DNA from 2 places in the Laspinema palackyanum D2c genome. Region 1 is predicted to be linked to the other one. Evidence: riboswitches for the same ligand, from Rfam matches in the RefSeq annotation. Region 1 holds a riboswitch; the other holds the start of a gene.
The links. Region 1 has a riboswitch for cyclic di-AMP ahead of NG795_RS12015 (glycosyltransferase family 4 protein). Riboswitches for the same ligand answer to the same signal wherever they lie in the genome.

Region 1 (7,889 bases):
TGAATTTCTCCCGACCTTTGAGCATGGTCAAGCTAGCCATCCAATCCGTTTCCTTAAAAGTGAAGGTGCGAACGTCGTAGGTAGCAGAAGTTGGAGCAAAGCCTTTAACGGGTCTACCTTTTTGTTTTGCAACCTTCCGATTCGCACAAACGCGCCGGATAGCGTGAATGGTCATCTGGGCAGACAAACCAGAATGCGCTCTAGCTTCCTTGTAAATTAAAGACTGGACAGCCTTCTGATTGGTCAGTTTCTCAGGGGTGTTATCATTCACGAACTTACAGCAACTGGCAAAAGCAGCAAGTACCGCATCAAGTTTTTCTACCTGCTGTGGTGTAACCGTCAATTTACAAGAGACCGTAAGTACCTGACTCATTTTTCAATGGGTGAACTTTATCAATGTATATAACTATATACTATTTGCAGATTGTGGGGTATCGAACCCCACAATTTGCCCAGCATTCCTCCCGACGCTCAATCAAAGATTAGAGCGCGGGACTCCTGCTGGTTTAGTTGATTATCTTGAGTGCTCAGGGAGGAGGTATTGACCCTCACTCCAGGGGAGAGCAGGGGTGACTTCTACCACGGGTAAACCCCAGTATTCTGCCCGTTCTTGTAACCAGCCTTCTTGATGCCACTGGGCGATCGCCTGATTGACTCGGGAGTGCAGTTGGGCATATTGCAATCCTTTCGGCATCACCACCGCCAGGGGTTGAGTAGACAACTGGAATGGCAGCAGTCTGTATTGGGGATATTGCTGCACCCATCCGGTCAAAATACTGGCATCCGCAGCGAAGGCACGGGCGGAACCCGATTCGAGTAGCCGTTGTGCCTCTTGGTAAGAGTCTACGGGGACTAACTGGGATTGGGGAAGTCGAAATTCCAACAGGGGAATGGTACTGGAGGCATTGAGGACGGCGACTGCTTGACCCGCTAGGTCCGAAAGTTGACGGATTGAGGGGTCTCGGGTGATAATTTGGGCCCCATCTAGGTAGTAGGCTGGGCTGAAATAAACCACCCGCGATCGCGATGGCGTTGCCGTCACTCGGGCGATCGCCAGATCTACTTCACCGGACATCACCACCGCAAGGCGATCGCGATTTTCCACCGGGACCAGTTCCACCGCCTCGGGACTCCCCAGCAACTCCTCGGCTAATCGTCGCGCAATATCAATTTCAAAGCCTTGCAGACTGCCGCTACCCTCTTTAAATCCCATTGGGCGGACATTATCCTTCACCGCCACAATCAGTTGACCCCGTTGCTGAATTTCGGCGAATTCCGCCGCATTCCCAACTTGGCCCCAGGGCCAAAGGCAAAAGGCAACAACAAGCAAAAAACCCTTGATCCTTTTGCCCTCTGGCTGCATCATCATTTATGATTTGGCTTGAGCGGCCAGTTCTACAACTTTGGCAAAACTAGCGGGGTCTAAAATTGCCATTTGAGAGAGCATCTTGCGGTTGAGCTGAATATTGGCTTTCTTGAGATTGCCAATCAATTGACTGTAGCTCATGCCATGCATCCGAGAGGCGGCGTTAATCCGGGCGATCCACAGACGGCGAAAATCACGCTTGCGATTGCGGCGATCGCGATAGGAATTCCGCAGGGCTTTCATCACCTGCTGATTGGCTGTCCGGAACAGTTTCGAGTGCGAACCCCGAAATCCCTTGGCCATTTTCAGTATCTTTTTGCGGCGGTTGCGAGCAACATTCCCGCGTTTTACCCGTGTCATGGTTACTTTCCTTTATTTGTACAAATCTGAACAATCAATCCATTCCCTCGATTGGAGAGGGGTTTTACCCCCGCTACCGGACTAGGAAGCCAGAGATGATCCGACCTTTCGAGGGGTGTGAAGCTATCTGACTTCTGTCGCCACAAATCGAGCTTCTAGCTTTTTACAAATACGGCATCATTAAATGCACGTTTTTTTCATCCTGCTCACTGACAAGGGCGCTCTTGGACAAACGATTTCTGCGAGCAGCCGATTTGTGTTCGAGGAGGTGGCTTTTGTAGGCTTTCCGACGCTTGATCTTACCACTGCCTGTGGCTTTAAAGCGCTTGGCAGCAGCCTTTCTGGTTTTCAGTTTAGGCATGGACTTCCATTAATTCGGCACAATCAATTAATATATCACACCCCTGACTTCTAGACAAGGAAATACCAGGAACTGGCGATCGGCCGTTAAACTTCCCTAGGGTCCCTGCTCACCCTTGGCTTGTTGCTACCGTATTTCTGCCTCACCCAGATGCTTGGTCCGTTGGATTGAGCCTAATCAACTCAAACACCCGTCCCATTTTGAGAATCCGCCCAAATGTAAAGGCGATTCGCTTGCTCGCCCTTACATTTGTAGATTCTCCAAATCTGCGTAAGTCCTGCTCCTACCTGTGGGAACCCCTATCCGGCTACTGCCTTTTCCGCTGGACTACCCAGATAATAAAGAAAAGTGCCAATCCAACCAGCACAACTGCCGCAACTGGACCTAAAAACTTCTCAACCAGCCCATAATTCTGCCCCAATACAAAGCCCGCATAAGTGAGCAAAAGATTCCAGCAGAGTGACCCAATTAACGAGTACCCTAAAAATTCAATAAAAGGCATCTTTTGCAAACCCGCTGGAACCGAAATAAAGGTACGAATTCCCGGAATTAGTCGTCCAAACAAAACAACTAATGACCCATATTTTCTAAACCACTCTTGAGATTTATTAATATCTTCACTGTTCAATTTTAGCCATTTTCCATATTGGTCTATCCATTGTTTTAATCGATTCTCCCCCAGCTTTCTGCTCACATAATACCAAGGTAAGGCCCCGAGAAGAGAGCCGACCGTTCCCGCAACTACTACCCCCCAAAAGACGAGTTTACCTTGGGTAACAGTAAATCCAGCCAAGGGCATAATAAGTTCCGAAGGAATTGGCGGAATAATATTCTCTAGGAACATCAACAAAGCGATGCCCCAATAGTTAAAAGCGGTAATTGTGTTCGTAATCCAATCCAGCATAATCAAAAAAATAATAAACTTAAAACAGTACCCCCGAAATTTCTGCCCCAGAGAGCATCAATGCTTAATGTTGTACCTCAAATCAAAGGAATCCTTGAGGTACTATAGGCCAGGGGTAGGGCATGATTTATTTAATTGTAGCGGCTGTTTATAGCGATCGCCTCGCTGGTCTGGTTCAAGTTTTGCCCTGGCCCGAGTGGAACACCCAATATAGGCTAAAAACGGGGTTTGTTTTTCCAAGGATCTCATTTAGAGTAGCCCAAGTCGGATTTCAACCCATTTCCCCCTTTAACTGCTTATTTATGTCTAAAGAAATACCCAAAATTATGTCTGTAGATAGATGTAGCCGCCAGTTTGATGACCCACCTCAAATCTAACCTGCGACGTATGGAACATTTCAGCAGGAGTAGGTTATATTACGAGTAGTTCAATAAGTCAGCCTAATTCAGTTGGGGGTTTGCATAACCCCGTGTAATGTGTGGGATAAATTGTGCTAATCCTATCCAACAACTGAAGCGGGGGAACCCACTCAGGGGCTTATTTTCTCAAGGGAGAAAAGGGATATCTCTCAATCCTTGCCCATCAGCTAACCCCGTCGGCCTTGAGACGAGACTGAAAGATCGGTAAACTTTATTCATTTGCGCGATCTCATTAGTGTCCTTAGACGAGTAATTTGTTCGGTTTGCCTGAACCTCATGGGATTAACCCCATCGAGCCATTCAGCAAGCTAACAAGGCATGAGGTGAAGATCAAAGTTATGCTAAACCTAAACCAAAATCGGATTGCTTTAATTTCTGTTACTGGCGACCCCGCCGCAGAAATCGGTAAGGAAGAGGCCGGAGGCCAAAACGTTTACGTTCTCCAAGTCGGCTTGGCCCTTGCCAAACTCGGATGGAAGGTGGATATGTTTACCCGCCGAAACCATCCCGAACAAGCGGCAATTGTGAATCACCATCCCGATTGTCGAACTATCCGCCTAAGTGCAGGACCCGCTAGGTTTATTGGTCGAGATAAAATATTTGGATACCTGCCTGAGTTTGTGAAAGCGTTCCAGGAATTTCAAGACAGAGAAGGTATTCAATATTCCCTGATTCATAGCCATTACTGGTTATCCTCCTGGGTGGGAATGGAACTATCCAAGCATCAACCCCTGCGACTGGTGCATACCTATCATTCCCTGGGTGCGGTTAAGTATCAATCTGTCACGGATAAACCGGCGATCGCCTCTACCCGACTGGCAACGGAAAAAGCCTGTTTGGAAACAGCCGATCGCATCATTGCCACCAGTCCTCAAGAACAACAGCACATGAGGAAACTGGTCTCAACCAAGGGTGAAATCGAAGTGATTCCCTGTGGGACGGATATCAACCGATTTGGCAGTGTCTCTCGGACGGAAGCAAGAGCAGAATTAGGGATTAAACCCGATGCGAAAGTGGTGCTTTATGTGGGTCGGTTTGATCGCCGTAAAGGAATCGAGACTCTGGTGCGTGCCGTGGGACAGTCTAGCTTATTAGAGAGCGATCGTGACAAATTGCAACTGATTATCGGAGGCGGTTATCGTCCCGGACAAAGTGATGGTATCGAACGCGATCGCATTCACGGCATCGTCAAAGACCTGGGAATTGATGACATTACCACCTTCCCCGGACAGTTAGGCAAAACGAATCTGCATCTGTACTATGCTGCCGCCGATGTCTGCGTCGTCCCCAGTCATTATGAACCTTTTGGATTAGTGGCGATCGAAGCAATGGCAAGTCGGACCCCCGTGGTTGCCAGCGATGTGGGTGGATTAAAATTCACCGTCGTCCCGGAAATCACCGGACTCTTGGCCCCTCCCAAAGATGAACGGGCCTTTGCAGTGGCGATCGACCGGATCCTCAGCAATCCCGAATGGCGCGATGAACTCGGAGGTTCCGGTTGCCTGCGAGTAGAATTAGCCTTTAGCTGGGAGAGTGTCGCCAACCGACTCGCGCTGGTTTATAACCAACTCCTGTCGGAACCTGTTGTTCCGATGACTTCCCCAGTTCTCGCCGCTTAGAAAACTCAAGGAACAAGAAACCGGGTTTCTGCCTAGATTTTGGCTTGGTTGCCACAGATTTGGGATAGAAACCCGGTTTCTGACTTTACGTGGGGGGCCAGAAACTGGCTTTCTTTCCTGCTGACTTCAAATGACCTGATGATTTTTCGGAAACAAACTAATCAAAGTGCGTAAAGCCCTGTTCACCGTTTCAGCATCAGGGAAATATTCCCGCACATCTGGATCGAGCATAATTGCTCCATCTTCCAGGGTAAAATATTGAACAATATCCTGGCGATCGGTTTGATGAATGGTGACCGTATGTCCTCGGCGATATGCCTCGTAATGCTTGCCGCGATCGCCCCCGGTAAAATCATATTCCGGAAGCATTTCATCATCCGTGGTATCTGGCTGGTCAAAATTAGGATTGTGCATAGATTTTCCTAAAAACTAATTCCGTGTTTTTTGAGGTTATTTTTCGGCTTTTTCTTCATGCCATTCAAACCTCAACTGCATATCATCGCCTCTTGGAGAATTGAGAAACCGGGTAATTGACGAAAATCTCGTTTAGGATACATAAATTATCGCAGAAACCCGGCTTCTTGGCTCTGGACCGGTTTCTTGTTTGGAGAGGTTAGAAACCGGGTTTCTTAATTTAAGTTTTGGCTAGGTGGCAGGAGTTATCGCAGAAACCCGGTTTCTTGTCCCTGGGGCGGTTTCTTGAGTCGCTGCAAATAGGTAAAGGGTAAAAAAAACAGGGCAAGAGGGCAAAGAGTAAAGAGCTACGGAGTCCCCGGGAGGAAGCAGGAGACTCGAAAACCGCTGCTGGAGGACCGGTGGTTCGCGCCGACCCATTTGAGACTACCGCAATGATGGTAATCACGGTGTTTATCCCAACAACCACCCCGCAGGATATGTCGTTTTTTGGCGTCTAATAAGGTGACTAATTGTTCAATATGTTTGGATATATCATTAATATCCCAACCTCGGCCATCAGTCGGCACTCCGTTATAGGTATCATGCAAAGGGTCAGCGCACCACTCCCAAACATTCCCGTGAATGTCATACAAGCCAAAAGCATTGGCCTGTTTAAAATATCCCACTGGGGTAGTTTGTCCGTTATTACTGCCATAATTAGCCAGGTCAGTTGTCAGGGTTTCGCCGATGTGAAAGGCTGTGGTAGTTCCGGCGCGTGCCGCATATTCCCATTCAGATTCACTGGGCAATCGGTAGGGTTTGCTTATTCTTTTAGAGAGGCGGGCACACCACTCGATCAAGTCATACCATGAAACTTGTTCAACGGGAAGATTTTCTCCTTTAAAATATGACGGATTGGGGTGGAGGTCCCTTTGTAGCTTTGGAAAACTGGCCACCTGTCGCCATTGGGCTTGGGTCACAGGATATTTGCCCATCAGGAAAGGTTTAATGGTGAATTGATGCTGCGGATTTTCATCATTGTCTCCTTTAAAGAAATGCGAAGTCATTGTAAATCTGCCCCCTGGGATGAGTACCATTTCCAGGGTGATGCCATTGCCCAGGTCTTCGATGATTTGTTGGGCTTGCCCTTGAATGCGGCTGATTTCTTTGCCCTCGGCGTTGACTTTGACGATATCAAAGGTAAAGGTAACGCCCGGTTGGGGTGGGGTTTTGCCAATGCCTAATAACTTTAACCACTCAGCGACGGACTGGGGGCGTTTTGCCGCTTCTAATTCCAACCCTTTGAGAAGGGCGGCATTTTCCCAGTCAGCGATTTGCGGATTATGCTGTTTCGGTTCCGGTAAGGGGATTTTCAACTCATCCCGAAAATTAGCCGGTATCGGGCTTTTTTCCGTCCGCAAATTATATAGAGTAGCTGCCAAAGCATACACATCAGTATAGGGGCCGAATTCTCCTTGACGTTTATATTGCTCAATGGGAGCATAACACTCGGTTCTGGAGTTGGTCATGCTGCCGGTTTCACCGTATGCGAACTGTCTGGCTAACCCAAAATCAATTAACACAGCCTTGCCATCACTACGGCGCAACATTATATTGTGGGGTTTGATATCCCGGTGTAATAAATTCTGGCTATGCACATAACTCAGGGCGGAACCAATTTGCTCCATAATTTTCATGGCTTGGTCACATGACATGGGGCCATTGTCTTCTACGAGTTCCGCTAAGTTCTGCCCTTGGATATATTCCATGACCATGCCCATGAGTCCTAGAGATTCCACAACCTCGTAAACTTGGACAACATGAGGATGATGACAACTTGCCAGCCGCAATGCTTCGTTAACAAATTTAACTTGGAGGCTAGTAAATTCGGCGGTGGTTTTGTTGGTTTGCTGTCGCGTATTCAGGGTTTTGATGGCGACGATTTCGCCGCTTTTCTTTTTAGCAGTGTAGGTGCTGCCGAAGCCACCCCCACCGAGGATGCCGGTGATGGTGTATTTACCTTTGTCTAGTTGCTGGTTCGGTTGCCAGATGACGGGTTGCCAGTATTCGGTCATGGGAGTCAGAAACCGGGCTTCTTTAGATAAGCTTTGCCACATAGCCTAGAGTAACATAGAGAGATTAGAAACCGGGTTTCTTGATTCCAATACCTTCGCCAAAAAGGGAGGGCTAATGTAGATGTCACTTGTTGTTTACCACAACTACAAATGGCATCTACATTACCCCAAAGAAGACCCTGTTTTATGGAGTCAGATTTTCAAACGATTATCCAGTCTGGGTTGTATTCACCAACATTCCTCTGGGGCCAGTGACTATTCAATTGGCGAAGGGATTGCGGCTAAAAACCGGGTTTCTGAACTGTAGTAGGGAGCTAAAAACTGGGTTGGTGCCTCGAAAGAAAAAAAGACCAGCTAGAATTCTAGCTGGTCGGCATAAAAAATACCCT
Region 2 (7,889 bases), on a different contig from region 1:
AGCGGGACCAGTAATAGGACAATCCAGACTCGCGATCGCCTCATGCTCCCTTGAATGCACTCCCCGAATTTTCTCCCAAAAACTGCTAATTTCACAAATTTATCTTCCTCCGGTCAATTCATTAAATCATCTTTTACCAACCCGAAACTTAACCTTGTCTGGCAGAAACTCCCAGTTTCCCAAACAGCATACTCGGCATCAATGCACCGCCGCCGACCCATTCGCGTTCGCTACTAAAATCGACTAAACTATCAAAGGCTTCAAAAATACTCCCGGCAACCATTGTATTTTTCACTCGCCCCACAATCTCGCCATTTTCGATTTTATACCCTAAATCTAAGTTAACCGAAAATTCCCCCGCTAGTTGATTTGATTGACCAGCCCCGAGGACTTGCTCAACGATCAATCCTTCCTTGACTCCGGCAATTAAATCAGCAGTGGAGGTACTCCCCGGATTCAGGCACAAATTGACCAAATCGGGGCCTGGGCGCGAAAGTCCACCGCGAAACCCGTTTCCGGTGGATTCTAACCCGGCGCGGGCGGCCCAGCGTCGGTCCCAGTAAAACCCATTCACCACGCCCTTTTCAATCAGGGTATTGGGACTGGTGGGAGTGCCTTCATCGTCAAATTCACAAGCGGATGGGCCCAGGGTGGGGTCTTCAAATAACGTTAGGCGCTCATCAAAGACTTTTTCTCCCACTTTATCCATGAGGGGGGATGCCTTTTGCACCACCGCTTGACCGGATAAGATGGTATCGAATAGACTGCCCAAGGTACTCGCTGCGGCTCTTGGGGTAAAGAAGACCGGGAAAGAACCACTGGTGATGATGGCGGGACGTTCGGCGAGTTGGTATTTTTTGAGGAGGTCTTTGAGGAGGCGATCAAAGTCGGGCAGGCGATCGCGGGCGACATCATAGCTATAAGCTTGCAGGAAATCTTCCCCTTTGACTAAGTTACCACTCAGACTGGAGCTCACAATCTGGCTCGATCGCGTGGCATACAAATCTTCGCTGGTCATAATTTTGACCGTCCCACTGCGAATATGAAAGCTGACATCCACCAGAATATCGGGGTTGTAACCGTGAACCTGCTCAATTTGATTCCGACCGACTTCCAGCAATTCCTGGGTGGTTGGGGGTTGAAATTCTGAGGTTGGGGAGGACAAATGGAGGTTACTGGCGAATTCAAATTCCGCACTGTCGCCAATTTCCGAGGTTTGCACCGCAGCATCAACTAAATCATCCAGGCGGGTCAAATCCGTGGAACTGGCAAAGCCAATTTTGCCCTTGGAAATCACCCGGAGGGCCACCCCTTGGAGGGCTTTGGTTTGCAGGGATTTCAGGCGGTTGTTTTCAAATTCAATCGGGGTATCTTGACTGGAGACATAGTAAACTTCGGCAGAGTCTACCCGAGATTTTGCCAAATCGAGAATTTTCTCAAGAGTCGAATCACTCACAATTTCTGTCGCTGTTACTGGTTTTCTTCTCGATCTTAGGTCGGATCGGCCTGCGATCGCTACCCTTGTGGATCGGAATCTGGGAATAACATCGCTCATGAGCAATCATACCCGGATTTTTTTCCGGAAATTCTGGAAAATTACTCCGGTTTGGTTGGTTTGCTGGGACTGCGACGGGATTTTTCCTGCTGTTTCTGTCGTTTGAGGCGCTGAATCTCCACTAGCACCTGTTGCCACTGTGCGTTTAATTCCTTGGAGGCATCATCGCTATGAAAATCTAAATAAGTGACCGTTTTGCGAATTAAATACTCAAATTCTGGTAAGTTCATAAGGGTTATTTTTGGAGAAACCAGTGTGAGATAATATCTAAAACTGAAACAAGTATATTAACATAGGGTTTAGAAATTTTTATAAAAACTGCTGGACTTGAAGCTAAGGGCAATGGGCTTACTTCAATCCTTGAGAGAAAAACCCCCTCACCTTAAACGGGTGAGGGGGTTTTGGAGTTAGATTTACCGGCCTTTGGGGGAATCACCTCCATCATCAATCATCCTGAGTGAAATAGCGATCGAGAAAATCAAGGGCATGATTTCGTAACTCGTAATACCGCTTATCATCTCGTAAGGCGGCGCGATCGCGCGGATGAGCAAAAGGCACGTTGAGAATTTCCCCGATTTGGGCTTGGGGACCATTGGTCATCATCACAATTCGGTCTGACATAAACAGCGCCTCATCCACATCGTGAGTAATCATCATCACCGCCTGGGGATGATGTTCCCAAATATCCAACACCTGCCGCTGTAACTTGCCTCGGGTGAGGGCATCCAACGCCCCAAACGGTTCATCCATTAACAGCATTTTCGGTCGAATCGCCAACGCCCGAGCAATTCCCACCCGCTGCTTCATCCCCCCAGAAATTTCGTCGGGGTATTTCTCCGCTGCGGCATTGAGATTCACCATTGCTAAATGTTCATTGACGATTTCTCGCTTTTCTACTTCTGACAAACGGCCCAGCACTTCATCGACTGCAAGGCGCACATTTTGCCGGACTGTTAGCCAGGGTAACAGAGAATATTGCTGGAAAACCATCATTCTTTCTGCTCCGGGCTTAGAAATGGGTTTTCCTTCCAAAGTTACCAGGCCGGAACTGGCTTGCTCTAGCCCTGCTACAATTTTGAGTAAGGTAGATTTGCCACAACCCGAGTGACCAATTATAGAAATATATTCATCTGGCTGCACAGTGAGATCGATGCCGTCCAAAATAACATTCTGACCGCCACCGGCCTGGGGATAAGCTTTGACTAAATCACGAATGACTAAAAAATCCTCGGTTGCAAGAGTTGGGGAATTAGGGGAATTAAAGGAATAATTACTAGGTTTAACCACGATTCACCTCGCTAAATAAAGTTGATAAAACAGACCGTTAGGACAAATAGAAACAGAGCGGGAGCCGCTTGTTAACGGCATCCAATCCATTCAAATATCCGCCCCGAGTGCGAGCGTCTCCCTCGCTATTTAATGTCCAAACGCTAGGACAGATAAAAGTTAACGGGAGCCTTCGCCCGAATTTCAAAACTGTTGAGATAGCCGACGGGGTTGCTGGGGTCGAAAGACTTGCGATCGATAAACAACTCCCCCGGTTCTACTTTGTAATCCTCTGCTGGACAGGGAATGCCCATTTCCGTGGCAATCTCACGGTAGAGGTCTGTGCGCCAGCTCCGACGTGCTAAGGCATCCGCATTGGCTGGAAACTCGCTCACTTGTCCCCATCTTGCCGCCTGGGTCATCAGCCAGAGGGCCTGAGATTGCCATAAAAAGGTCGAGTGATCCCCTGGCGGGTGAGGCAAATTATCAGGCAATTTATCAAAAATTGTGGTGTCAATATTAGAAACTATCCGATCTTGACCATCAAAACCTCCATAGTTGTAATTGCCCACCAGAGCGGGACTTGTGAACTTAGCGGGTGCGCCGGTAAAGGCTCGGGCTGAAATAATCTGAGCCACTTCTTCCCGATTGGCGGGGTCACCACAATACTGGCAGGCTTCAATCATGGCCTTGACCAAAGAGCGATAAGTGCGGGGATTTTCCTCAATAAACGACTCCATCACCGCCAAAATTCGGTCCGGATGACCCCGCCACACTTCCTTACCTTGGGCAAAGGTAAAGCCGACTCCTTCATTCCCGGTAATGGCCCGGGTATTCCAAGGTTCAGCCACCATATAGGCTTGCATCGCCCCAATTCGCACATTGGTGACCATTTGAGGGGGTGGAATGATCATGATCCGAAAGGTGGAGATGGGATCGACACCCGCCGCTGCTGCCAGATAGCGGACGAAGTATTCATAAATGGCCGAACTCAGGACCACAGCCCAGATTCGCTGGTCGGAGGGCAACCCGTCAAAGTAATTGCGAAAGTCCCGAGCAAATGCATCTAAATCTCCGTTATATTCGTGCAGGGGTCGCAGTCCGCTATCCCACATCCGGCGATTCATGGTCATGGCATTACCATGACGGTGAATGGTCATCGCCCCACACATGGGCGCATGGCGTGCCCCCTCTGCTCCTAAGCGAGCATTAGTAATTGAGCCCGATACAACGGGGGATGCCTCTAACCGGCCAAAGATGAGACCATCTCGGGAGGTACCCCAACTCGCCTCTCGGTTAAGGGTGACATTGAGTCCATATTTATAAAAAAAGCCTTTTTCGGCAGCTACGGCAAAAGGGGCACAATCATTGACTGGCACATAACCCACTCGGATATTCGGCTGTTCCAAGGTGCTTGGGTCAATTACCTGGTCAATCTCAAAGGGTTGAGATGAAGAAGGGCTCCGGGAGTTGCCTTTCGCTCCGCCAGAGAAGGCTTGAGCGCAGGCGGACAAGGCGAATCCCGCAGAAAATCCAGCCACTCCTTTGAGGAGCGATCGCCGACTCATATAATTCATGATGTTCAGGAGTATCTAAAAGTTTAGTAAGCTGTCTTACTCCATCTGGGTATAAACAACCCCTCCATTGCTAGAGGAGAACCCCAAGAATGAATGTATGACAGATTAATTGTGGTTGTTAAAGATGGCGCTAAACGGTCTCTCCCCTAGCCCAGCTTTACCCAAATCAAAGGCAATCGGGCCCGATTAAATCGAGGTAGCTGGCCGATGGGTGGCCCATTGCTGAAGCCTAAGCAGCAGGTAGTCCAGAATCAGACCCGTCAAACCAATGACGAGGACGGCTAGAAATACAGAACTCAAGTTCAGACGGTTCCATTCATCCCAGACGAAAAAGCCGATGCCAATGCCGCCGGTTAACATTTCAACGGCGACAATGACCAGCCAAGCAATCCCTAAACTAATTCTTAATCCGGTGAAAATATAAGGGAGACTCGCAGGCCACAAAATCTGGGTCATCTTCCGCCACTGGGACATTTCCAGAACTTCGGCCACTTGTAGATAGTCCTTGGGTACGCTGGAGACCCCCAGGGCGGTGTTAATTAGGGTCGGCCAGAGGGAGGTAATGAAAATAACAAAGATCGCTGATGGATCGGCGAGGTTGAAGATTGCCAAGGCGATCGGTAACCAGGCCACGGGAGAAACGGGTTTGAAAATCTGAACGACGGGGTTAATTGCCTTCATTGCCTTTGGGGAGAGGCCAATCCAGAACCCAACGGGAATGGCAACCAACGTACCCAGGGCGAAACCCAAGAGGACTCGGCGCAAACTGGCTAAGAGTAGCCAACCAATGCCTAAGTCTCCCGGTCCCCGACGATAAAAGGGATTGAGAATATAATCCATATTCGCCACCAGTGCCTCCCACGGAGTCGGCATCAGGGTGGTAAAAAAGGTGGCGATCGCCCACCACAGGGCAAGAATCACGGCAAAACCGATCGCTGGTAACAATACCGAGTCCAATTGGACCCGGCGACGCTGTGCGTATGAAAAACTGCTGCCCTTGCGGGTAGCGACACTTCTACTCATTTAATTTTCCCCTCAGAGTCTAGGACCAAAGGGAGTAAGTCGTAGCGATGCTTGGCCTAGGACACTGAAGCCGTCAGGTTATTATAAATATCCTGCACTTCAGTCTCCTCTCAATGCCTACGAGGTTAGCTGACGGGCTAGAGCTGAGAGATGCTCTTCTTTCTCTTTTTCCATGAAAGATTCGCCCCGATATATGGTTCCCCCGCTTCAGGTGCGATCGCAAACAAGCTGCGGCTCCTAAATTAGGCTGACTTACTCTTGAAATTCATTCTTACGAAAAATTTGCAGAAATGTCAAGGGGGTACGAAATTTAATTTTTTGGGGATTAGGGGCGGTCCCTAATAAAGTCCGTAAGTCGCTCTCCCTCTTAGTTGGTAGTAACGCCTTCAGTCGTTCTCCCCCCTTTGGAGTAATATCGAACACTCTCCTGATTTTTTATCTGTCCTGCGAACGGGGATAAGATAACGACTGAAGTCGTTACTACGAACTTAAGAAACGACTGAAGTCGGGACGTTGAACGCGGATACTGGCAAAAATTATATCCGCTAGGAAGTACGGGGCTTTGAGGGTTTGGCTTGTAAAATTGTTACCTTTAGGGGGAAGACTTTTGAGCCGAGTTGTCCTAAGAAAAACTTGATTTTTAGAGGCTTGGGTAATTCTGACCAGGAAATTTTCACAAATCCTAACTGTTCATAAAACTCCACCAACCAGCCCATACATTCCACATAAACCGGCCCGATCGCCTCTTTGACTAAATGCTGAACCAGATAGGACCCTAATCCGCGATCGCGCCAAGATTTGTCAACGACTAAACTCCCCAATTCCTGACAACCGGAAAATTGCCGTAATTGTCCACAAGCGATGACTTTATCCGGGAATTCAATCACCGAAAAATTTTCCCATCGCAACTGGGTGGGGTCTAATTTTGCTTGAAATACTAATTTACGAATCGCTCGCAAATCTTCGGGAGTTGCAGGGCGCAGAATACAGCCCAAAGGCAGAGATTTTGATGCAGCCATGACGTAAATTCAGTCGCAATAATGAACCGAAACCGGGACCTTGAGAATGGGAGAATAAAGAATTAATCTTCTAATTCTCCCATTCTCAATGCCCAATCCTAGCGAGATTTCATTTCAGCTAATGCACCTCTAGCCATATCTGCGATCGCCCGGTCTGTGGCCTTGGGTAAACTATAATATCGACCCCCTGCCGCTTTTGCTAACTCTTTCGCAAACCCGGTGGAAACAAACTTATTCTCTGTATCAATCATCAACAACTGCATTCCCACGCCGCGAATTTTACCGGCAATGTTGAGCAATTCTCCCTTAATATCCGGTTTCTCCCCTTCAATTTGCGGTTCACCCAAGGACCGAGATAAGGGAACATTTCCCCGTCCATCGGTAATGGCAACGATCGCCACTTGACCGATATCTCCCGATTGTTGAGCATTTAACCCCACCCGCACTGCGGTACTTAATCCATGTGCTAAGGGCGATCCACCGCCACAGGGCAACCGTTCTAACCGTCTGCGGGCCGAAGTAATCGATCGCGTGGGGGGTAACAACACATCCGCTTGTTCTCCTCGGAACGGAATCAAAGCGATTTGGTCGCGGTTTTGATAGGCTTCCGTCAGCAGTTGTAAGACAGCCCCTTTCGCCGATTGCATCCGGTTGAGTGCCATCGAACCCGAGGCATCCACCACAAAGATAATTAAAGACCCGGCTTTTCTTGCCAAGCGTTTCGATCGCAAATCCCCTTGTTCCACAATCACCTTGCGGTCCGGTTGCTTTTCCCGACGGGCTTTTTGGTAGGGTGCAGCAGCGCGTAACGTCGCATCCACCGCCACCCGTTGCACCTTACCCTTGGGTAACATCGGCTTAATATACCGTCCGCGATCGTCAGAAAAAATAATGCTGCGACTGCCCGACTTCCCTTGCCGTTTTGCCATTTGTGCGAAATACAGCACACTCGGGTCCATAATCACCCCTTCAGGATCGAACAAAAACTCTTCAGGAATACTTTGTTCCTGTTCTGGTTGTTCCTGTTCTTCCTGTTCGTCTTGTTCTTCCGGTTCTTCCTCCTCCGGTTCATCTTGTTGCTGATCCGAGTTATCTTGCGGCGGTGGCGGTGGGGGTGGCGGTGGGGGTTGTTCCTCCTCCGGTGGGGTTTGGACAATCGTCGAACGGGGAACAATCACCAATTCCACCGCCCGACGCAGGTCCTCTGCATTGACCGTGGTGCGACCATCCAGGGCCGCCGATGCCTTGGCAACGCGCAGGGCAAATAATTCGGCGCGATGACCCTGGACGCCGCCTCGGAGGGCTTCATTAACCAGATAGGCGATTTGGTCCGAGTTAATTTCCACATCCTTTAACCATTCTCGGGCAAGGAGAATTTGGGTTTTCAGGTTGTCAATATCTTCGGTGTATTGGTGTAAGAACGCTTGGGGAGAAGCGGAGTAGGATAAA

Region 2: linked by a shared signal. The riboswitch ahead of ntrB (nitrate ABC transporter permease) and the one ahead of NG795_RS12015 (glycosyltransferase family 4 protein) in region 1 are both predicted to bind cyclic di-AMP.

Annotation. Positions count from the first base shown of each region.
Region 1 covers NZ_JAMXFD010000008.1:46,188-54,076, forward strand. Annotated here, with positions in the region: gene NG795_RS11990 (RNA-guided endonuclease InsQ/TnpB family protein) at 1-373, opposite strand, end outside; gene NG795_RS11995 (transporter substrate-binding domain-containing protein) at 515-1,330, opposite strand; gene rplT (50S ribosomal protein L20) at 1,370-1,726, opposite strand; gene rpmI (50S ribosomal protein L35) at 1,890-2,087, opposite strand; gene NG795_RS12010 (DedA family protein) at 2,395-2,991, opposite strand; cyclic di-AMP (ydaO/yuaA leader) riboswitch at 3,473-3,607, shown strand; gene NG795_RS12015 (glycosyltransferase family 4 protein) at 3,749-5,029, shown strand; gene NG795_RS12020 (hypothetical protein) at 5,156-5,443, opposite strand; gene NG795_RS12025 (SUMF1/EgtB/PvdO family nonheme iron enzyme) at 5,791-7,542, opposite strand; gene NG795_RS12030 (hypothetical protein) at 7,622-7,807, shown strand.
Region 2 covers NZ_JAMXFD010000003.1:56,225-64,113, forward strand. Annotated here, with positions in the region: gene NG795_RS05415 (DUF3153 domain-containing protein) at 1-95, opposite strand, end outside; gene NG795_RS05420 (TldD/PmbA family protein) at 149-1,456, opposite strand; gene NG795_RS05425 (hypothetical protein) at 1,597-1,785, opposite strand; gene NG795_RS05430 (ABC transporter ATP-binding protein) at 2,000-2,842, opposite strand; gene NG795_RS05435 (CmpA/NrtA family ABC transporter substrate-binding protein) at 2,986-4,398, opposite strand; gene ntrB (nitrate ABC transporter permease) at 4,585-5,421, opposite strand; cyclic di-AMP (ydaO/yuaA leader) riboswitch at 5,521-5,680, opposite strand; gene NG795_RS05445 (GNAT family N-acetyltransferase) at 5,967-6,440, opposite strand; gene bchD (magnesium chelatase ATPase subunit D) at 6,539-7,889, opposite strand, start outside.